DNA from 3 places in the Rhodoferax sp. SPJ21 genome. Region 1 is predicted to be linked to each of the others. Evidence: riboswitches for the same ligand, from Rfam matches in the RefSeq annotation. Region 1 holds a riboswitch; each other region holds the start of a gene.
What was found. A riboswitch is a leader RNA that binds a small molecule or an ion and turns the genes downstream of it on or off. The one in region 1 is predicted to bind thiamine pyrophosphate.

Region 2: it holds a riboswitch for thiamine pyrophosphate, as region 1 does, so the genes downstream of both, thiC (phosphomethylpyrimidine synthase ThiC) here and AC4BBN_RS00640 (thiamine ABC transporter substrate-binding protein) in region 1, are expected to answer to the same signal.
Region 3: it holds a riboswitch for thiamine pyrophosphate, as region 1 does, so the genes downstream of both, AC4BBN_RS17095 (FAD-dependent oxidoreductase) here and AC4BBN_RS00640 (thiamine ABC transporter substrate-binding protein) in region 1, are expected to answer to the same signal.

What each region holds. Positions count from the first base shown of each region.
Region 1 is NZ_JBYZMO010000001.1:156,202-163,377, forward strand. Features, by position in the region: gene AC4BBN_RS00630 (ABC transporter ATP-binding protein) at 1-30, opposite strand, end outside; gene AC4BBN_RS00635 (ABC transporter permease) at 23-1,606, opposite strand; gene AC4BBN_RS00640 (thiamine ABC transporter substrate-binding protein) at 1,619-2,665, opposite strand; TPP riboswitch at 2,704-2,801, opposite strand; gene AC4BBN_RS00645 (VTT domain-containing protein) at 3,181-3,825, opposite strand; gene AC4BBN_RS00650 (cysteine hydrolase family protein) at 3,871-4,689, shown strand; gene mutL (DNA mismatch repair endonuclease MutL) at 4,746-6,695, shown strand; gene AC4BBN_RS00660 (hypothetical protein) at 6,706-7,080, shown strand; gene AC4BBN_RS00665 (CapA family protein) at 7,080-7,176, shown strand, end outside.
Region 2 is NZ_JBYZMO010000001.1:1,281,017-1,288,192, forward strand. Features, by position in the region: gene AC4BBN_RS05840 (SDR family oxidoreductase) at 1-404, shown strand, start outside; gene thiC (phosphomethylpyrimidine synthase ThiC) at 485-2,377, opposite strand; TPP riboswitch at 2,484-2,586, opposite strand; gene AC4BBN_RS05850 (CcdB family protein) at 2,618-2,932, opposite strand; gene AC4BBN_RS05855 (prevent-host-death protein) at 2,932-3,201, opposite strand; gene aceK (bifunctional isocitrate dehydrogenase kinase/phosphatase) at 3,242-5,032, opposite strand; gene can (carbonate dehydratase) at 5,069-5,737, opposite strand; gene AC4BBN_RS05870 (hypothetical protein) at 5,802-6,041, opposite strand; gene AC4BBN_RS05875 (TetR/AcrR family transcriptional regulator) at 6,207-6,809, opposite strand; gene AC4BBN_RS05880 (efflux RND transporter periplasmic adaptor subunit) at 6,953-7,176, shown strand, end outside.
Region 3 is NZ_JBYZMO010000003.1:389,704-396,879, forward strand. Features, by position in the region: gene AC4BBN_RS17085 (purine-cytosine permease family protein) at 1-996, shown strand, start outside; gene thiD (bifunctional hydroxymethylpyrimidine kinase/phosphomethylpyrimidine kinase) at 1,055-1,897, opposite strand; TPP riboswitch at 1,940-2,037, shown strand; gene AC4BBN_RS17095 (FAD-dependent oxidoreductase) at 2,083-3,150, shown strand; gene thiS (sulfur carrier protein ThiS) at 3,147-3,344, shown strand; gene AC4BBN_RS17105 (thiazole synthase) at 3,349-4,149, shown strand; gene thiE (thiamine phosphate synthase) at 4,156-5,028, shown strand; tRNA gene AC4BBN_RS17115 (tRNA-Asn) at 5,100-5,175, shown strand; tRNA gene AC4BBN_RS17120 (tRNA-Asn) at 5,250-5,325, shown strand; gene AC4BBN_RS17125 (DUF192 domain-containing protein) at 5,472-5,936, shown strand; gene AC4BBN_RS17130 (superoxide dismutase) at 5,981-6,562, opposite strand; gene xseA (exodeoxyribonuclease VII large subunit) at 6,606-7,176, opposite strand, start outside.

The DNA.
Region 1 (7,176 bases):
GTGTTTGGTGATGGATTGCAGTTCAAGCATGGGGAGGATGGGTGGGTTCGGCCCGTCGCGGGCCTTCGATCAACGCAAACGCCGCCAAGGCCAGCGCCATCAGCAGGCAGGCCAGCACCAGCGCCGCGTCGCCGTTGGCCGCACCGGGCCGGCCCAGGCGCTGGTAAATCAAGGTGGTCAGCGTGGCCCATTCGGGGCGAGATAGAAACAGGGTGACGGCAAATTCGCCGAGCGCCGTGGCGGCCGCAAACGCCATGCCCCGGCGCAGCGCAGGCGCCACCAGCGGCAGCGTGACACGCCAGAACAACCGCCAGGGGCTGGCACCCAGGCTGCGCGCCGCCTGGGAGACATGCGCGGGCAGGCTGTCCAAAGCGGCCGCGAGGGACTTGGCGATAAAGGGGTAAGCCAGTACCGCGTAGGCACAGAGTAGCAGCGCCAGGCTGGCGGTCCACTGCGGGTACAACAGCAGCAGGCCAAAGGCCACGGTGATAGGCGACACCACAAACGGCAAGAAAGCCGCCGCGCGCATCGCCAGCGACTGCTGCGCCGCCAAGGCATGCAAAAGCCCCAGCACGGTAGCCAGCAGCAGCGCGACGGCCGAAAAGCGCAAGGTGTTCCACAGCGCAGCCAGGGTATCGGCCTCCAGCAGCACCGCCCAGGTCTGCCAGCCCGCGTGCACCGCGCGCCACAAAATGGCTGCAATGGGAGCGGCGCAGAAAAACACCAGCACCGCACACGCACCGCACAGGCCCAGCCAATGCACGGGCCGGCTGGGGCGGCGGCGCGCCATGGGCTGCACACGACCGGGCGTGGCCAGGCGTTTTTCAAGGGCGGCATAACCCCAGGCCACAGCGCCGGTCAGCAGCAGCATCCACAGCGCCAACAGGCTGGCCGGGGCCAGCTGCAGCTCATGCGCGACCAGGCTGTAAATCTCCACCTCCACCGTCGCATAGCGCTGGCCACCCAATACCAGGGCCAGGCCAAAACCGGCAAAGCAGTACAAGAACACCAGGCACAGGCTGGACGCCAGCCAGGGTGCGATTGCCGGCCACTCCACGCGCCAGAAGGCCCGCCACGGGCTGGCACCCAGGCTGCGGGCGGCGGCCACGCGCTGGGCATTGACCTGCTCCAGCGCATCCACCCCTGCGCGCACCACCACGCACAGGTTGAAAAACAAATTGCCATACAGCAGCAGCCAGGGTGTGTCCTGTAGCGCCAGCCCCAAGGCATTGCTCAGCAGGCCATGCGGCCCCCACAGCGCCAGCACGCCCACGGCGGCCACCAAGGTGGGCACCACGAAGGGCAACATCAGCAGCCGCAAAACCAGGCGGCGCCCAGCAAACTCCCAGCGCGCCAGCACCCAGGCCACGGGCAGGCCCAGCAGCAACGCCGCCGCGCAGGTGGCACCCGCCTGCAGCAGCGACCACAGCACGCGCCAGCGCAGATACGGGTCAGTCCAAACCGCCCACAGCGACGGCGCGGGCCCGGTGGCCAGATCTCCCCAGAAGCCTTCGAAGCCCAGGCGCAGCACCGGCGCCACCAGCAGCACCGCCAGGCACAGCAGCGGCAGCGCTGCCAGCAAGCTCTGGCGGCGGGTAATAGTCACTAGTTCAGGCCACTATTTCAGAACCACCTGCGTCCAGCGGGCGACCCAGGCCGTTCCCTTGTCGGCAATGGTGTCGGCGGGCAGGCTGTCAAACGCGGTGGGCTCGACCGCATGGCGCATCACATCGGCCAGGGGCGTGTGGGCCTCCACCGGGTACATCCACATACTGGTTTGCAGGGCTTGCTGCACCGTGCCAGCGCGCATGAAGCGTATGAATTTGGCGGCGGCTTCGCGCTGCCCGCCACCCGCGACCAGGGCCACACCCTCAACTTGGCGGAACACGCCGCCTTTGAGGAACAGGTTGGCGGTGGGCGATTCGCTGATCTTTTCCTTGCTGTAGAACACCTCAGCCGCCGGGCTGGTGGCATAGCTCACCACCAGGGGGCGGCTGCCGCCGTTGCGGCTGAATTCGGTGTAGTAGGCCTCGGTCCAGCCCTTCACCACCTTCACGCCGTTGGCGCGCATGCGGCCCCACCAGTCAAAGGCTTTTTCTTCCCCCATACCGGCCACCGTGGCCAGCAAAAAAGCGTAGCCGGGGCTGGAGGTGGCAGGGTTAGGCACCACCAGTAGGTTGCGGTAGGCTGGCTGGGCCAGATCCTCCAGCGTCTTGGGCAAGGCCAGGCCGCTCTTGGCGAAGGCGGCCTTGTCAAAATTCAGCGTGACAAAGCCATAGTCCACCGCCACCACATTCGCGCCCACCTGGGCCACCGGCGAGCCCTTGGTAAAGGTTACGGGCTCCAGCACCTTGGCGGCCTGGGCCTTGGCGACCAGCGCGTTGTCCAGGCCAAACACCACATCCGCAATCGGTTGTGCGCGGGTCAGTATCAGCTTGTTCAACATTTCACCGGCGTCACCGGCCTTGATCAGGCTGAGCTTGACACCGGCATCGGCCTCGAACTGGGCCAGCAAGGGCTTGGGCAGATCGAAAGAACTGTGCACCAACACGCGCAGTTCATTGTTGGCCGCCAGAGCGGGGAAGCTGCAGAGAGCGGCCAGCGCGGTGGCGGCCCCGATGAACGTACGGCGTGTACTAGAAGCAGAAGCGCGGCGGTGGAACATGCATGCCTTTCAATGCGCCAGCAAGGGGCGCATGGAAGGCCGCAGCCCCATCACGCTCCCTACGCTGGCATGACCCAGATCAGGTGTGTGGGGTATTTCTCAGCCCGCATTGCAGCAGGCACCCCCGGTGAAGCGTGGGATTGTAGAGTTCTCCCTGCTGGCGCTGGACAAACTTGTGGATAAGCCGGGAAAGCGTTTGTATATGCAGGCTAAGTCTTTGATTCATAAAGACAAAGCTTACGATGCCTAATTTTTAGGCAGATCCTCAGAAACGCTTTGTATGGCCTGCCTGGGCCCGTCTGAGAACAAAATACCTAACCTAAAACAGCTCCGCCACGCTGTAGCCCGACAAGTTTTTTACCGTCGCATTGCAAAAAAGCGCTGAGGCAAAAAGTTCTCCCTGCTGGCACTGGACAAACATGTGGATAAGTTCGGCAAGCGTTTGTATATGCAAGCTAAGTCTTTGATTTATAAAGACAAAGCTTGCAGTGCCCAAAATTTAGGCAGATGGGGTATCAGGCCTTGGCGGCCATACGGCCCTTCAGGGCGCCGATCGCCACGATGGCAGTGGGCACCAGAATCATGGCCCAGATGATCTTGTCCAGGTGCTGCTTGACCCAGGGGAAATTGCCAAAGAAGTAGCCGATGGTGACGATGCCCACCACCCACAGCACGCCGCCCAGCACGTCAAAAAATACAAACTTGGCCCGGTTCATCACCGCCACGCCCGCCACAAACGGTGCGAAGGTGCGCAGAAACGGCATGAAGCGCGCAGCCACCAGGGTCAGGCCGCCATAGCGCTCGTAGAACCCATGGGCCTGGTTGAAGGCCTTTTTGTTGAAAAAGCGCGAGTCTTCCCACTGAAACACTTTGGGGCCCAGATAGCGACCAATGGCGTAATTGCTCTGGTTGCCCAAAATGGCCGCGGCCAGCAGCAGGCCGACCGACAGCGGGTAGGACATCAGCCCCACACCGCACATGGCGCCCACCACAAACAGCAGCGAGTCACCCGGCAGGAACGGCATCACGACAACGCCGGTCTCCACAAAAATGATCAGAAACAGCAGGGCGTAAACCCACATGCCGTAATTGCTTACAAAAGCCTGCAGGTGCTTGTCCACGTGCAGAATGAAGTCGAGAAGTTGCATCAGAATGTCCATGGGCGCTGATTATCACCAGCATCGCAAGACAAACGGAAGACAGCCATGACACGCCACACCCATCTGCTCATCATCGACCCCCAAAACGATTTTTGCGATCTCCCCCCAGACGCTTGCGGCACCCCTGCCCTGCCGGTCACCGGCGCCCATGCCGACATGCAGCGGCTGGCAGCCTTCATCCGCGAATATGCGGCCCGGCTGTCGGACATCACCGTCACACTGGACTCGCACCACAGGCTGGACATTGCCCACCCTACGTTCTGGCTGCAGGGCGACGGCAATGCCGTCGCGCCGTTTACCACCATCACGGCCGCGGACGTGAACGCCGGCCTGTACCGGCCACGTGACCCGGCGCACCTGGGCCGCAGCCTGGCCTATCTGGACGCGCTCGAAGCGCGCGGGCGCTACACCCTGATGGTCTGGCCAGTGCACTGCGAGATCGGCACCTGGGGCCACAACGTACACGCCGATGTGCACGCCGCCTACAACGACTGGGAAGACCAGCAGGGCCGTAGCGTCACCAAGCTAAGCAAGGGCAGCAACCCCTGGACCGAGCACTACAGCGCAGTCATGGCCGAGGTGCCCGACGCGCAGGACGAAGCCACCGGCCTGAACCACACGCTGATGGCCGCCATGGACCAGGCCGATACCCTGCTGATTGCCGGCGAGGCCAGCAGCCACTGCGTGCGCGCCACCACCGAGCACATCGTGGACCACCTGGCACGCCACAAACCCCAGCGCATCGTGCTGCTGACCGACTGCATGAGCCCGGTGGGCGGCTTCCAGCTGCAGCACGAAATGTTTTTGCAGGACATGCAAAGGCGCGGACTGGAACTGGCCAGCAGCCAGGACTTATGGCTGTAGTTGCACGCAAATCCGCACAGCGGCTACGGGCCAACCGCGCCCTCTAAAATCATCCGGTGAACGCATCCATCTCCTCCCCCCTGCTGTCCCCCAGTCCCCGCCGCGTGATCCGCGAGCTGCCCGATGAACTCATCAGCCAGATCGCCGCCGGCGAAGTGGTGGAGCGCCCCGCCTCGGTGGTGCGCGAGCTGGTCGATAACGCGCTGGACGCCGGGGCCACCCAGATCACGCTGCGCCTGCTGGCCGGCGGCGTGCGGCTGATTGCGGTGGAAGACGATGGCGGCGGCATCCCCATGGAAGAGCTGCCCATCGCCCTGAAGCGCCACGCCACCAGCAAGATCCGCGACCTACACGAGCTGGAATCCGTGGGCACCATGGGTTTCCGTGGCGAAGCCCTGGCCGCTATCAACTCCATAGCTGACATGGCAATATCCTCGCGCGCCAGCGGCCAACCGAATGCATTTTTATTGGACGGCCGCAGCGGCGAACTCAAGCCCGTGGCGCGCAGCACCGGCACCACGGTGGAGGTCAAAGAGCTGTTCTTCAGCACCCCGGCCCGCCGCAAGTTTTTGAAGACCGACGCCACCGAGCTGGCCCACTGCGTAGAAGCCGTGCGCCGCCATGCGCTGGCCCGGCCTGACGTAGGCTTTGCCATCTGGCACGAAGGCAAACTGGTCGAGCAGTGGCGCGCCTGCCCTTCCCCCCAGAACATAGCCGCGCTGACCGAACGCCTGCGCGACGTGCTGGGCGACGACTTCACCGAACGCTCTGTGGCGGTAGACCACCAGAGCTCCATGCGCGACGACGGCAGCCAGGCGGTACGCGTCTGGGGCCGGGTCGGCATTCCTGATGCGGCGCGGGCCCGGCCCGACCAGCAGTTTGCTTACGTCAACGGCCGCTTTGTGCGCGACAAGGTCATCACCCATGCCGCCCGCAGCGCCTATGAAGACGTGCTGCACGGCCAGCGCCAGCCGGTATATGCGCTGTATGTGGAGATCGACCCGACCCGGGTGGACGTGAACGTGCACCCCACCAAGATCGAGGTGCGCTTTCGCGACAGCCGCGAAGTCCACCAGGCCGTGCGCCGCGCTGTGGACGCGGCCCTGGCAGCACCCCGCGCAGCCGCTGCCGCAGTAGCCGCCGCAGCGAACGCCACAGCCCCCGCCACCAGCCCGCCGGAAGAATTTATACAAAACAAGGCTCCAGCGCAGGTATTACCTGCGCAAGCAGCTATCTATTTCGCAGCACCCACACCCCACAAGGTGTCGGACTTCGAAGCCCTGTGGCCGGTAAGCGCCACGGTTGCGGTGCCCGCGCCCAGCCCTGCCGCCTATGCACCGGCCACTACGACGTCCGCAGTCCCGTTCGCTGTAGCCAGCCCCCCATCCGCCCAGCCTGACCAGCCCAGCGAGGCCTGGCCCCTTGGCCGCGCCATCGCCCAGCTGCAAGGCATCTACATCCTGGCCGAAAACAGCCAGGGCCTGATAGTGGTGGACATGCACGCGGCGCACGAACGCATCGTCTACGAGCGGCTCAAAGCCCAGTTGGCGAACACGGAGCACGCACGCATCAGCAGCCAGCCACTGCTGATCCCGGTCACCTTCGCCGCCACGCCGCAGGAAGTCGCCACCGCCGAAGCCCATGTGGATACGCTGGCCACGCTGGGCCTGGAGATCACCCCCTTCTCGCCCAAGACCCTGGCCGTGCGCGCCGTGCCGACCAGCCTGGTGCAGGGCGACGCGACCGAACTGGCACGTGGCGTGCTTGCCGAGCTGGCACAACATGAAGCCAGCACCGTGATCCAACGCGCGCACAACGAACTGCTGGGCACCATGGCCTGCCACGGCGCCGTGCGTGCCAACCGCCGCCTGACCATTGACGAAATGAACGCCCTGCTGCGCCAGATGGAAACCACCGAGCGCTCCGACCAGTGCAACCATGGCCGCCCCACCTGGCGGCAGATCACGGTGAAAGAACTCGATGCCTTATTCATGCGCGGCCGCTAGATTGAAACCTGTGTTGGCTGTGCTCGCCCTCAGCTCTGGCTTGGCATATGCCGAAGCTGTTGACTGCTACGTCAACTATGGTGGCGAAACACAGCTCATCCGCGCCACGCCCACCGCAGCACCGTATGAGGTCGCCCCCACTGCGATCGGCTCACTTTTCTTGTTCCGCATGGTCTTCCAGCGCACGCCACCGGGCTTGGGCGCGATCAAGGTCTACACCTATGTAGACCGCGACCCTCCCCAGGGCGTCGCCCTAGTGCACCAGGCCGAATACTTGTATCCACCGCTACCGTCGCACTGCCCATATGGCTTCACCGGCCTACAACGCGTCTACGAGCCGTTGCGCGACGGCGAGCTCCAATACTGGTGTGCCTGGAAGAAATAATGAAGAAACGGCTGCTCACCACCATGCTGCTGTGCGCCAGCCTGCTCAGCCACGCCCAATCCACGGTGGAGTTGCTGTTTGGCGGCGATGTCATGC
Region 2 (7,176 bases), 1.1 Mb from region 1:
GCAAGTTCTGGGGGCCGGTGCACCTGGTGCAGTTTGGCCTGCCGCAGTTACAGCCGGGCGGCTCCATCCTGCTGTTTTCTGGTCTGGCCGCCGACCGCCCTGCGCCTGGCACGGCCATGGTGTCGGCTCTGAACGCAGGCGTGGAAGGCCTGGTGCGGGCGTTGGCGGTAGAGCTGGCCCCTGTGCGCGTCAACGCCATTTCGCCCGGCGTGGTGGACACCGAAGGCTGGGCCTTCATGGACGAAGCCAGCCGCAGCGCCTTCTTTGCAAGCCTGGCCAGCAGCCTGCCCGCGCGCCGCATTGGCAGCCCTGCAGACCTGGCCGATGCCGCCCTGTTTGCGCTGACCAATCCCTATCTGACGGGCGAGGTGCTGCACGTCAACGGAGGTGGCAGCCTGGGCTAAGGGGGCAGCCGTCTAGTTGCGAATAAAAACAGCCGCTAGCGCTTATATATTGGTCGTTAGCAGCTATTTTATTTATAGCATTACGCTTGCACAATCGGGATCACGCCGTTCACCGGCACATAGATTTCGCCACCGCCGGACTTGAACTCCTCGGACTTGTCCTGCATGCCTTGCAGCGCGGCCTCTTCCTCGCTGACGCCCAGGTTCTTGGCGTATTCGCGCACTTCCTGGGTGATCTTCATCGAGCAGAACTTCGGACCGCACATGGAGCAGAAATGCGCCACCTTGGCCGAGTCCTTGGGCAGGGTTTCGTCGTGGAATTTCTTGGCGGTTTCCGGGTCCAGCGACAGGTTGAACTGGTCCATCCAGCGGAACTCGAAGCGGGCCTTGGACAGCGCGTCGTCGCGATAGCGGGCACCGGGGTGGCCCTTGGCCACGTCGGCGGCATGGGCGGCGATCTTGTAGGTGATGATGCCGGTCTTCACGTCGTCACGGTCAGGCAGGCCCAGATGTTCCTTGGGAGTCACGTAGCACAGCATGGCGGTGCCGAACCAGCCGATCATGGCCGCGCCAATGCCGCTGGTGATGTGGTCGTAGCCAGGGGCGATGTCGGTGGTCAGTGGGCCCAGGGTGTAGAACGGCGCTTCGTGGCAGTGCTTAAGCTGCTCGGTCATATTGGCCTGCACCATGTGCATGGGCACGTGGCCGGGGCCTTCGATCATCACCTGCACATCTTGCTCCCAGGCCTTCTGCGTCAGCTCGCCCAGGGTGCGCAGCTCGGCGAACTGGGCTTCGTCATTCGCGTCCGCACCGGAGCCGGGGCGCAGGCCGTCACCCAGCGAATAGCTGACGTCGTAAGCCTTCAGGATCTCGGTCATTTCATCGAAGTGGGTGTAGATGAAATTCTCTTTGTGGTGCGCGATGCACCACTTGGCCATGATGGAGCCGCCACGCGAGACGATGCCGGTCATGCGGTTGGCAGTGAGGTGGATGAAGGGCAGGCGTACACCGGCATGCACGGTGAAGTAGTCCACGCCCTGCTCAGCCTGTTCGATCAGCGTGTCGCGGAAGATTTCCCAGGTCAGGTCTTCGGCGATGCCGCCCACCTTTTCCAGCGCCTGGTAGATCGGCACGGTGCCGATAGGCACGGGCGAGTTGCGGATGATCCAGTCGCGCGTGGTGTGGATGTTCTTGCCGGTGGACAAGTCCATCACCGTGTCCGCGCCCCAGCGGATCGCCCAGACGAGTTTTTCAACTTCTTCTTCAATGCTGGAGGTGACGGCGCTGTTGCCAATATTGGCGTTGATCTTCACCAGGAAGTTGCGGCCGATGGCCATGGGCTCGACTTCGGGGTGGTTGATGTTCAGCGGGATCACGGCGCGGCCACGGGCCACTTCGGAGCGCACGAACTCGGGTGTCACCACCTTGGGGATGCTGGCGCCAAAGCTGTTGCCGGCCAAGCGCTGGTCGCGCTCGGTATTCGCGGCGTACTGCTCCATCCATTCCAGCTTCTGGTTCTCGCGCAGGGCGACGAATTCCATCTCGGGGGTGATGATGCCTTTGCGTGCGTAGTGCATCTGCGACACGTTGGCACCCGCCTTGGCGCGGCGGGGCGTGCGCTGCAGACCGGCGGCCTGGGCGCGCAGCAGTTGCAGGGCGTCGTGCTCTTCGCTTTGGCGGCCGTCGTCCAGCGCCTTGCGGATGCGGGCGGCATAGGCCTCAGAATCGCCACGCGACTCGATCCAGCCTGCGCGTAGGGCTTGCAGGCCGGCGCGCACGTCGATTTGGGCTTGCGGGTCGGTATAGGGGCCGGAGGTGTCGTACACCGCCACGGTTTCGCCGTTGCTTTGCAGAATCTCGCGTACCGGCACGCGCAGGTCGGGGCGGCTGCCCTGGATGTAGCGCTTGGTGGAGGCAGGCAGGGGGTCGCAGGCGTAGTTGAGCAGCTGGACGAATTTATCGGGCGCGTTCATGGTGGGTTCTCCTTTGGAAGTGGGAGCCCGAAAGCGCAGCCAGACCGCGCAAACTCCCAAGGAGAACACCCATGATGGGTGGTGAGACGACACCGCCCCGCAAAGGGACAGCATCGTCAAGCTCTTCTTACGCTGGTATGAACCAGATCAAGTTCGCGGGTTTGGATTTCCATCTCAGCGCAGCTAACTGCACACCCCGGGCAGCGCGGAGTGTACGACAAACACATGAACAGCTGCGTACTAGATACCGCTCAAGACAGCATCCATCGCGGCAACAATATCGTCCGCACGGTCTCGCACCGCAACAACTTTGGACTTGAGATGCCGCTTGTCCAACGGTGCTGCCTCAAACGGCACCAGCATCAAAGTTTGGCCCTTGACCTGCAGCAGCGGGCACAGGCGGCGCGGCAAGCTGCTGGACGGCAGGCTGGTGATGGCCAACGGAACCACCATGCGCGTGGCCAAGGCTTTCAACAAATCACTTTGGACATCCACCACATAGGGGTAGACATCCCGCATGCGCGGGCTGGGGTTGGGGTACACGTCATACTGCATTACCAAACCCGCAGGTCGTCACACCACAGGCCTTGCTTTTCAAAACGGGCGTTCTGTTCGTCAATCCAGGCTTTATGGGTTTGGTTGAAAGACTTTTGCCGCTGGGCCAGGGTCTTGCTTTGGCTCGCAGCCTTCAGCGCCTCAAAGTCCTGGGCCGACAAGATCACGCTGTCAATGCGGCCGTCTTTTTCCACAAAAACGGGCTCTGTTTTGGCTTGCGCGCAGACGTAGCCGAAGCGGTTCTTGGCTTCAGTCGCGGTAACTTGCATGGCTCAGCTCCTTCAGTTGGCTTTAGCCATTTTAGCCACCTCAGCTTCCAAACCGCTTGTCCTGCTCGTACGGGAACACATCAAACACATGACCAGCCTGGATGCGCTCCTTGTGGGCTTGCCAGAAGCCGGCGTCCAGCAGGTCAGCGTGGTGCTTCATGAAGACTTCGCGCACGGCGGGGTTACCCAGTAAAAACGGCGCAAAGGTCTCTGGGAACACATCCTTGGGACCCACGCTGTACCAGACCTCGCCGCTCATCTCGTCTTCTTCGTTGCGCGGCTCGGGCACTTTGCGGAAGTTGCAGTCGGTCAGGTATTCGATCTCGTCGTAGTCGTAGAACACCACCTTGCCGTGGCGGGTCACGCCAAAGTTTTTCCACAGCATGTCGCCCGGGAAGATGTTGGCGGCCACCAGGTCCTTGATGGCGTTGCCGTACTCGATCACTACGCGCTCGATCTGTGCACGGGCACGCGGGTCGTTCGGCCCCTGGTCAAACGCTTCCTGCAGATAGATGTTCAGCGGGATCATGCGGCGTTCGATGTAGACGTGCTTTAGGATGACCTCCAGCTGGCCGTCGCCATCCCGGTCGCGGATCTCCATCTGGCTGGGCGCGAACTTTTCGATTTCTGCAACCAGGTCGTCGGAGAAGCGGTCGCGCGGAAAGGCCACGCCGCTGTATTCCAGCGTGTCGGCCATGCGGCCCACGCGGTCATGGTGTTTCACCAACTGGTACTTGGACTGGATCTGCTCGCGGCTGGTGTCCTTCTGCGGGGGAAAGTAGTCCTTGATGAGCTTGAACACATAGGGGAAAGAGGGCAAATCGAACACCAGCATCACCATGCCCTTGATGCCGGGCGCGATGCGGAACTGGTCGCTGGAGTGGCGCTGGTGCTGCAGCAGGTCGCGGTAGAACAGGGTCTTGCCCTGCTTGGCCAGGCCTAGCGCGTTGTAGATTTCATTGCGCGGTTTGCGCGGCATCATGCTGCGCAAGAACTGCACATAGGCGCTGGGGATTTCCATCTCCACCATGAAGTAGGCGCGCGCAAAGCTGAACAGGCGCAGCATGTCATCTTCGCCAAACAGCGCGGCATCTATCACCAGTTGGCCCTGGGCGTTGTACAGAATGGGCAGTGCAAACGGCAGCGCGTTGAAGCCGTTGATCACCTTGCCGCACACATACGCGCCCTTGTTGCGGAAGAACAGGCCCGACAGCACCTGGAACTGGAAGTTGGCGCGCAGCGTGAACTCGCCCAGTTGTTGCAGCAGCGCCTGCAGCACATGGCCGCAGTCGCGCGCCAGGTCGTCGAACGGGCGGCGCAACTCAAAATCCTGCACCATGCGCTGCAGTACCTCACCCATGGTGTCGCGCGATGGGTAGTATGCGCGCCAGGTGGGGCGCTTCTCCGCAGGGTCGTTCTCGATGTACTCGGTGCTGACCGCAGGGCGCACAAAAATGAAGCCGTTATGGAAGTAGCTACGGTGCAGTATCTTGGTGGTGACCGAGTTGAAGAAGGTCTCGGCCAGCTCGGGCTGGTGGTGGTCTACCAGCAGGCTGATGTAGTGCAGCTTGACCTGCGGCCACACTTCCTGGCCCTGCTCGCCCGCCTGGAACTCGCGCTCCAGCCGGGTGCTGCATTCGCGCACACGCAGATCGTAGAACTCGATGCGCTCGCGCTGGCCCCGCTGCTGGGCGCTCCAGTCGGCCGTTTCAAACCGGTGCTTGGCGCGTGCCGACTCGGTACGGAACAGGCGGTAATGCCGGTTGAAGCCATCCATGATGGCCTTGGCGATACGGTGTGCGAGCGGCGAGTCCAGCCTTTGCGAAAACATGGATTGCTATTGATTAAATAGCTGTCAGCGCATGTATTACGTGCGCTTTGCGCTGGAAACCTTCTCAACAGCAGCGCGGTAAACAGTATCCAGTTCGTCCACACCGCCGACGCTGATCTGCAGGTTTTGCAGCAGGCCGTCGTGGATGCCGTACACCCAGCCGTGCACCACGACCTTTTGGCCGCGAGCCCAGGCGTCCAGCATGACGGTGGACTGGCACACGTTCACCACCTGCTCGATGGCGTTGAGCTCCACCAGCGCGTCATGGCGGTGGGGTTCGGCAATGGTTTCCAACAGACTGCGGTGGCGGTCCCGCACGTCCTGGATATGGCGCAGCCAGTTGTCGGCCAGACCCACGCGCAGGCCAGACAAGGCAGCCGCCACGCCGGAACAACCGTAATGCCCCACCACGGTGATGTGCTCTACCTTGATCACATCCACCGCGAACTGCACGGTGGACAAGGCGTTCAAATCGGAATGCACCACCACATTGGCCACGTTACGGTGCACGAACACCTCGCCCGGTGCCAGGCCCATGATTTCATTCGCCGGTACGCGGCTGTCGGAGCAACCGATCCACATGTACTTAGGCTTTTGCTGGGCCTTCAGGCCAGTGAAAAAACCGGGACGCTGAAGCTCCATTTGCTCGGCCCAGGCACGGTTGTTGGCGAAGATGTCGGGGATATCGGGGGTGGTCTTGGTCATGCCCGTATTTTGCCGTGTGTTGGTTACAGGCCGGGCACAGGGGCAGACGGGCGGCCGGCGAGCCCTATGCCAAGAACCGCCGGCCCTTCTTATCATGCATCGCAGACGAATGGTGGTTGGCAATCAGCCACTGCCCATTGGTGTATGGGTACACATAGGTGTAGCGGGCATGCACCTTGGCCGAGTCCAAAGTTTTCAATGAGACGTTCCAGCGGTCGAACTGGCTGGCCACTTCTTTTGCATCGATCGTCGGACATGTGTGAGCGCTGGCGGAGCCCGCAGCAATCAGAGAGGCCAGGGCCACGGTAAGCCGATTTCGAAACACCCGGCACCATCGGGTTGGCCCCCCATGAACGGCAGATGACACACCGATGAACCAGGCATGCGCCAGTTCCTTCGGAGATTTATAAGAAAAGAGCCTCTAGCGCAGAAGATACCTGCACAAGTAGCTATCAAATTAGAAGCATATTTAGATAGCGTAGGCCCGTATGAACACATCCACGGCCCGCGCCACCACCTGCTGCAGGAACGCAGGCGAGCTATCCAAGGGCACGCCGAACAGGCGCTGGGGCTCGATCTCTGAGGGCCATAGCGCCAGCAAATGGGCGGCCGCCACACGCGTATCCATTGGACGCAGCCAGCCATCATCTACAGCGTGCTGCAGAAACTCGGAGATCACATCCAGCCCCTTGGCGGGGCCATTGGCGAAAAAATGCAGCCCGATGTCCGACTGCCCCGACTCGGCAATCACCATGCGTTCTCGGGCAATCGTGTCTGGCGACAGCAAAAACGGCAACACCACCAGGCCGATCTCATACAGGCGCTGCACGACCTCATCCCGACTGTGCGCACGCGCCAAGACGGAGTCCCCGAAATGCTGGCGCGAGGAGTTGCTCGCCACCTCCAGGAACAGGTCTTTCTTGGACGGGAAATAGCGGTACAGCGTGGCCTTGGAGCCGCCCACCCGAGCCGATATTTCGGCCATGGAGGCCCGCTCATAGCCCACCTCGGCAAACACCTGGGACGCCAGGGCCAGTATTTCTTCGCGTTTAGCAGGGCTCAGAACTCGCATGGGGAATGTGCCTCCATATGCCCCTATTCTTTTTCGGGGACTTTACTTACATGTTTTGACATTTTCATTGTACCCACCTAAGATTAAAACGATACGGTACAGTTCCGTTTTGTTAAAACCTGCAATTCCAAGGAGTTTTCCCCATGCGCTTCACCTATGTTCCCCACGCCGTTGCCCTGGCCGGCACCGTGCTGCTCAGCGCCTGCGGAAAACCGCCCATGGCCGGCCCCGCCCCCTCGCTGGCAACGCCCGAAGTCGGCACCATCACCGTACAAACCCAAAAGCTGGCCCTGACCACCGAGCTGCCCGGACGTACCGTGCCCTACCAGATCGCCGAAGTACGGCCCCAGGTCAACGGCATCGTGAA
Region 3 (7,176 bases), on a different contig from region 1:
TTTGCACGCCTGCCGGTAGTTCTGAACATTGTGCAACTGCTGGGCTGGACCGCGTTTGAACTGGTGGTGATGCGCGACGGTACCTTGGCCATTGCCAAGGAGCATTTCGGATGGATGCCGCAAGGCAACCAAGGCACCCTGCTGGTCACCCTGCTGTGGGGCGCACTGCTGACCGCGCTGATGGCAGGTTCCATGTTGACCCTGGTGCGCAAATTCATCAGCCGCTACGGCCTGCCGCTGGTGGTGCTGTCGCTGCTGTGGCTGAGCTGGCAGTTCGGCCGCAAACTGATGGAGTCTGACCTGCACGCCTTCTGGACCCGGCCAGGCGACGGCAGCATGGGCCTGCTGTCGGCCATGGACCTTGTGATAGCCATGCCCGTGTCCTGGCTGCCACTGGTGGCCGACTATGCGCGCCATGGCCGCCAAGGCCGCAGCGCAATGAGCGGCACCTGGCTGGGCTATGCGCTGGCGAATATCTGGTGCTACGCGCTAGGTGTGATGGTGGTCACCGTGGCCGGCCCCGATACCGACCTGGTCACCGCGCTGCTGCTGGCCCAGGGTGGGCTGCTAGCCCTGGGCCTGGTCCTGGTGGACGAAATCGACAACGCCTATGGCGACGTGTACTCAGGCTCGGTCTCGGCCCACAGCCTGGCACCGTGGTGGAGCGTACGGCGTTGGGGCCTGCTGCTGGCCGTGGCCTGCACCGGCCTGGCACTGGTGCTGCCCATGCACAGTCTGGAGCCATTTTTGACCTTGCTGAGCTCGGTTTTTGTGCCACTGTACGGCGTGATTTTGGGCCGCTTGTCGCAAGGCACGACCACCGCGTCGCAACGCCTGGTGGAGCCCAGCGCAGCCCTGTTGTGGATAGCCGGCATTGCGGTCTACCACCTGCTAACCAACTGCGCACCACAGTTCGGCGCCGCCCTACCCACGCTGGCCCTGGTGTTCTTCGTGGCCTGGTTGACGCGGCCTTTACGCATTACCTACGCGCTATAGAAAAGAGAGCTGCTTGCGCAGGTAAAACCTGCGCTACAGCCCTATTTCTTATAAATTCTCACGCAGCCAGCACCTGCATGGGCAGGGGAGCGAAGCCGTGGTTCAAAGGCCCATGGCCCTGCCCTGTGTGCACATGGGCGCCGGCTTGTATCGCGCCACGGATATAAGCCCGGGCCTGGCCCACAGCCTCCGTCAACGCCAAACCCTGGGCTAGATACACCGCGATCGCAGACGACAGCGTGCAACCCGTGCCGTGGCCGTTGTGCGTAGCAATGCGGGCCGAGTGCCAGGGCTGGCGGCTGCCGTCGCGCTGGCCAAGCAAGTCCACCACGGTATCGCCCGGCAGGTGACCACCCTTGAGCAGCACAGCGGGCGCACCCAGCGCCAGCAAATCCGCCACGGCCGGCTCCAGCGTCTGCACCGTATCCACACTGCGGCCCAACAGCAGGGCCGCTTCGTCCAGGTTCGGCGTGACCACGGTGGCGCGGGGAAACAGCTGGTCCACCAGCACCTGCACGGTCTCAACCGCCATCAAGCGGTCACCGCTGGTAGCCACCATCACCGGGTCCAGCACCACGCGTTGCAGCTGGTACTGGTCTATGGCCCAGGCCACCACCTCCACCATCTCGGGTGAATGCAGCATGCCGATCTTCACCGCGTCAGCACCGATATCGTCCAGCACCGCCTGCAACTGGGCCTTCAAGAAGGATGCCGGCACCGGGTGGATGGCGGTCACACCCCGGGTGTTCTGTGCGGTCAACGCGGCCAGCGCCGTCATCCCGTAGCAGCCCAGCGCCGCAAAGGTTTTCAAATCGGCCTGGATGCCCGCGCCACCGCCGCTGTCAGAGCCGGCAATGGACAACAGGCGCAGATAGCGGGGAGAAGAGTCAGAAATAGTCATGCCGAAATTATCGGGCCAGCGATGTGATGTAATCCGGGCTTGCGGATGAAACAGGGGTGTCTGGTACGCGATCCAGACTGAGAAAAACCCTCATACCCGATCCAGATCATGCTGGCGTGGGAAGTTTCTATCAACGACAGCGCCTCGTTTCGTCCCATGTTGAGTTTTTGCAATCGGACGACACCTTGGCCACCCCACTCTCCACCACCATTCTTGGCGCAGGCCTGATGGGCCGCTTGCTGGCCCTGGCGCTGGCACGCGCGGGCCACGCTGTGCAGGTCTTTGAGGCCGGCGGACCCGAGGCAGAGGGCGCTGCCGCCCGTGTGGCCGCTGCCATGCTCGCGCCGCTGGCCGAATCGGCCATCACCGAAACCAGCGTGGTGCAAATGGGCCAGCATGGGCTCACGCGCTGGCCGGAACTGATGGCCGAACTGGACACGCCGGTGTTCTTCCAGCGCAACGGCACGTTGATACTCTGGCACCGACAAGATGCCTCCGAGGCCAGCCGCTTTGGCCAGCAACTCGCCGCCACCTGTCAGCAGCTACCCAGCCTGCCCGCACCGCAACAGCTGGATGCCGCAGCCATCGCCACGCTGGAGCCCACCATCGGCAACCGCTTCAGCCAGGGCCTACTGCTGCCCGGTGAAGGCCAACTGGACAACCGAGGCTTACTCAATGCCTTGCTACTGCAATTGCAACAGGCGGGTGTCACCATGCACTGGCACTGCCCGCGCCAGCCAGAAGATGTCCACAGCGACTGGGTGTTTGACTGCCGTGGCCTGGGTGCAAGCGAACAATGGCCGGCCCTGCGCGCGGTGCGCGGCGAAGTGCTACGCTTGCACGCACCGGGCGTAGAGCTGCAGCGCCCGGTGCGCCTGGTACACCCGCGCTATCCGCTGTACATCGCCCCCAAACCCGGCAACGTATTTGTCGTGGGAGCCACCGAGATCGAATCCGACGATATGTCGCCCATGAGCGTGCGCTCCAGCCTGGAGCTACTGAGCGCAGCCTACAGCGTGCACAGCGGATTTGGCGAGGCGCGCATCGTGGAAAGCGCCACCCAGTGCCGCCCCACCCTGCCCAACAACCTGCCCGCGATCCGGCGCATCAAGCCGCGCACGCTGCAAATCAACGGCCTGTACCGCCACGGCTTCCTGATCGCACCCGCCATGCTGGACGTGGTGCTGGAGCTGGTGCAGCACGGCACGTCCGCGCTGGCAGCGCAATTCGACCTGGCGATAGAAGAAGCATGAACGTCACCATCAATAACATCCCCCAGACTTTGCCCGCAGGCACCACGCTGGCCGACGCGCTGGCGCAGATGCAGGCGCAGCCGCCGTTTGCCGCCGCCGTCAACAAGGCCTTTGTGCCGCGCGCGCAGCACCCGCACACGGTGCTGGCCGAGGCCGACAGCATAGAAATCATCCACCCCGTCACCGGAGGCTGACACCATGTCCCACGACCCTCTCATCCTGTACGGCGAAAGCTTCGCCAGCCGCCTGCTGCTGGGCACCTCCCGCTACCCCTCGCCCAGCACCATGGCCGACGCCATCACCCGCGCCCGCCCGGCCATGCTGACCGCCTCGCTGCGCCGCCAGAACCTGGGCGGACAGGACAAAAGCCCCAATGGCTTCTGGGAACTACTACGGCAAACCGGGGTGCCGGTGCTGCCCAACACCGCCGGCTGCCACGGCCTGCAAGAAGCCATCACCACCTCCCACATGGCACGCGAGGTGTTCGACACACCCTGGATCAAGCTGGAACTGATAGGCGACGACTACACCCTGCAACCCGACACCTTGAACCTGGTGGAGGCCGCCAGCCGCCTCATCAAGGACGGCTTCAAGGTACTGCCCTATTGCACCGAGGACCTTGTGCTGTGCCAACGCCTGGTAGACGTGGGCTGCCAGGCCGTCATGCCCTGGGCCGCGCCCATAGGCACGGGCAAGGGCCCGATCAACCCCTACGCCATGCAGGTGCTGCGCGAACGCCTGAGCGTGCCGCTGCTGGTCGATGCCGGCCTGGGTCGCCCTTCGCATGCCTGTCAGGTCATGGAATGGGGCTATGACGGCGTGCTGCTGAACACCGCCGTGGCCCTGGCCCAAGACCCCGTCACCATGGCCGGGGCATTTGCCGATGCGGTGGCCGCTGGGCGCAGCGCATTCCTGGCCGGCGCCATGCTGGAACAGCAAGCCGCCCAACCCAGCACGCCGGTGCTGGGCACGCCGTTCTGGCACCACGCACAGGAATAAGTCCATATGCACTCTGCCCTCACCCAAAGCATCCTGGACCACCATAGCGCCATGGCGCTGCCCACCAGCGACGCGGTATTTGACGCCAGCCTGAGTGCAGCTCTGCAACTAGGCTTCATCCCGACTGACGCCCATTGCATCGCCCAGGCCTGGCAAGCCCAGGCTGCGCGCGCCGGCAACACCAGCGACTGGCCCACCGCACCAGAAGACTTCGGCCTGGCTCCCTGGCCACGCGAACAGACTTTTGCGCCATGCCCGCGCCAGCTGGGCCTGTACGCAGTCCTGCCCGACGCCGCCTGGGTCGGCCGCATGGCCAGTGCCGGCGTACCCACGGTGCAGCTGCGCTTCAAGTCCGAAGACGCCGACGCCATTCGGCGCGAAGTCCAGGCCGCAGTAGTTGCCGTGCAAGGCACACCCGCCCTGCTGTTCATCAACGACCACTGGCAGCAGGCCATCCAGGCCGGCGCCTACGGGGTCCACCTGGGCCAGGAAGACCTGGACCTGCTGAGCGCCGACGATTTGCATGCCATTCGCAGCGCCGGCCTGCGCCTGGGCATCAGCACCCATGGCTATGCCGAAATGCTGCGCGCAGACCGCGTCAGCCCCAGCTACATCGCACTGGGTGCAGTGTTCCCCACCACGCTGAAAAAAATGGCCACTGCGCCCCAAGGCACGGCCCGCCTGGCCGCCTATGCCTCGCTGCTGCGCGACTATCCACTGGTAGCCATTGGCGGCATAGACAGTGAACGCTTGCCCGCCGTGCTGGCCAGCGGAGTCGGCTCGATAGCCGTGGTGCGCGCAATTACCGCCGCCCCCAACCCGGAGAGTGCAGCAGCATCTTTACGCCAGGCCATACACGGCCCGCTGGGCCTGGAGTGAACTTTTTGCGTTAAAAAGCTGCTCGCTTGCAAAATCCAAAAAACTGACGCTATAATTTAAGTCTGTCATATTCCTCAATAGCTCAGTTGGTAGAGCGCCGGACTGTTAATCCGTAGGTCCCTGGTTCGAGCCCAGGTTGAGGAGCCAGAATTTTGCAAAAGGGCTTACGCCAATCCGTAAGCCCTTTTTATTTCAGCCACCAAGGCTGATACACCCGATATTCCTCAATAGCTCAGTTGGTAGAGCGCCGGACTGTTAATCCGTAGGTCCCTGGTTCGAGCCCAGGTTGAGGAGCCAGCTAAAAGCCCCGCACGCAAGTTCGGGGCTTTTTTGCTTTGGCGCCGACGTATGTAAACCATGCGCTGTGCTGACTGCTGCGATACACAGGCATGCCAGAATGCCAGAGCTGACAGCTCCCGATCCCATTACCCCCTGTGCCACCGATGAAAAATCTTACCTCTACCCTCTGGCTATCCCTGGCCCTGGCCTGTGCCTCGCTGGGCACGGCATCCGCGCAAGATGCGCCGCAAACTGATCTGCCCCGCGTCAACTTGACCGCAGGCATCTACCAGATCGATACCCAGCTGGCACTAACCCCGCAGCAGCGCGAGATCGGTCTGATGTTTCGCAAGGAAATGCCACAGCAGGAAGGCATGCTGTTTGTGTTCGAGCAGCCCGCCACGCAGTGCTTCTGGATGAAGAACACCATCCTGCCACTGACTGCCGCCTTCATCGACGACCACGGCACCATCGTAAATCTGGCTGACATGAAGCCGCAAACCACTGACTCCCACTGCTCCGAAAAACCGGTGCGTTATGTGCTGGAAATGAATGTGGGCTGGTTCGCCAAAAAAGGCATCAAGGCCGGCAGCAAACTCAGCGGCAAGCCCTTCGAGTTGGCCAAATAAAAAAAGCCCGTCAACGACGGGCTTTTTCTTGAGCTCTAGAAAGCTCAGGCGAAATTCTTTTCCGCGAATTCCCAGTTCACCAGCTTGTCGAGGAAGGTTTCGACAAACTTGGGACGCATATTGCGGTAGTCGATGTAATAGGCGTGTTCCCACACGTCCACAGTCAGCAGCGCTTTGTCGGCGGTGGTCAAGGGGGTGCCAGCTGCACCGGTGTTGACGATGTCTACCGAGCCGTCAGGCTTCTTCACCAGCCAGGTCCAGCCGGAGCCAAAGTTGCCCACGGCGGACTTGACGAAGGCTTCCTTGAAGGCTGCGTAGGAGCCAAACTTGGCGTTGATGGCCGTGGCCAGCGCGCCGCTGGGTTCGCCGCCGCCTTGGGGCTTCATGCAATTCCAGAAGAAGGTGTGGTTCCAGATTTGAGCGGAGTTGTTGTAGATGCCGCCGCTGGACTTCTTGATGATTTCCTCCAGGGTCAGCGACTCAAACTCGGTGCCCTTTTGCAGGTTGTTCAGGTTGACCACGTAGGCGTTGTGGTGCTTGCCGTGGTGGAACTCCAGGGTTTCCTGGGAGTAAGCAGGCGCCAGAGCGTCAATCGCGTAGGGCAATGGTGGCAGGGTATGTTCCATGTTTTTCCTCGTGGGTTGGTGGTTAACAGAATGATTGTAGAAACTAATTTGCGTGCGCCTGTAGGACTTGGAGAGCAACCTCACCATCGGCCAGGGTTGCCAGCAGGGGCTCGCCGGCTATAGCCTGCACCGTACTGGTGATGGGCATCCCTTGAGGCGTTCGCAACAAGGCGTAACCGCGCTGCAACACCAATAAAGGGTCCAGCAAAGCCAGACTGCGGTCGGCACGATCCAAGCGCTCGCCGCGCTGCCGCAGGACGCTCTGCACACTGGCCGGGAAATCTATCTTTTGCGCCAGCAAATGGGTCTTTTCTTGCTGCAATTTGGATAGTGCGGCATAGCGCAGCCGCTGTGCCTGCTGGCCCAGCTTCCATTGCTGGCGCGCCACCAGGCCCGAAGGCCGGCCCAAGCGCTGGGCCGCGCTGTCCAGCCGCTGGCCCTGGGCATCCAATTGGCGCAGTGCGGCATCCTGCAGACGCTGGCCCGCCAAAGCCAAAGCCCCCAGCCAGACATCGCGCGGCTGGGCCACCAGCTCGGCGGCTGCCGTGGGCGTGGGCGCGCGCAGGTCGGCGACAAAGTCCGCAATGGTGAAGTCGGTTTCATGGCCTACGCCA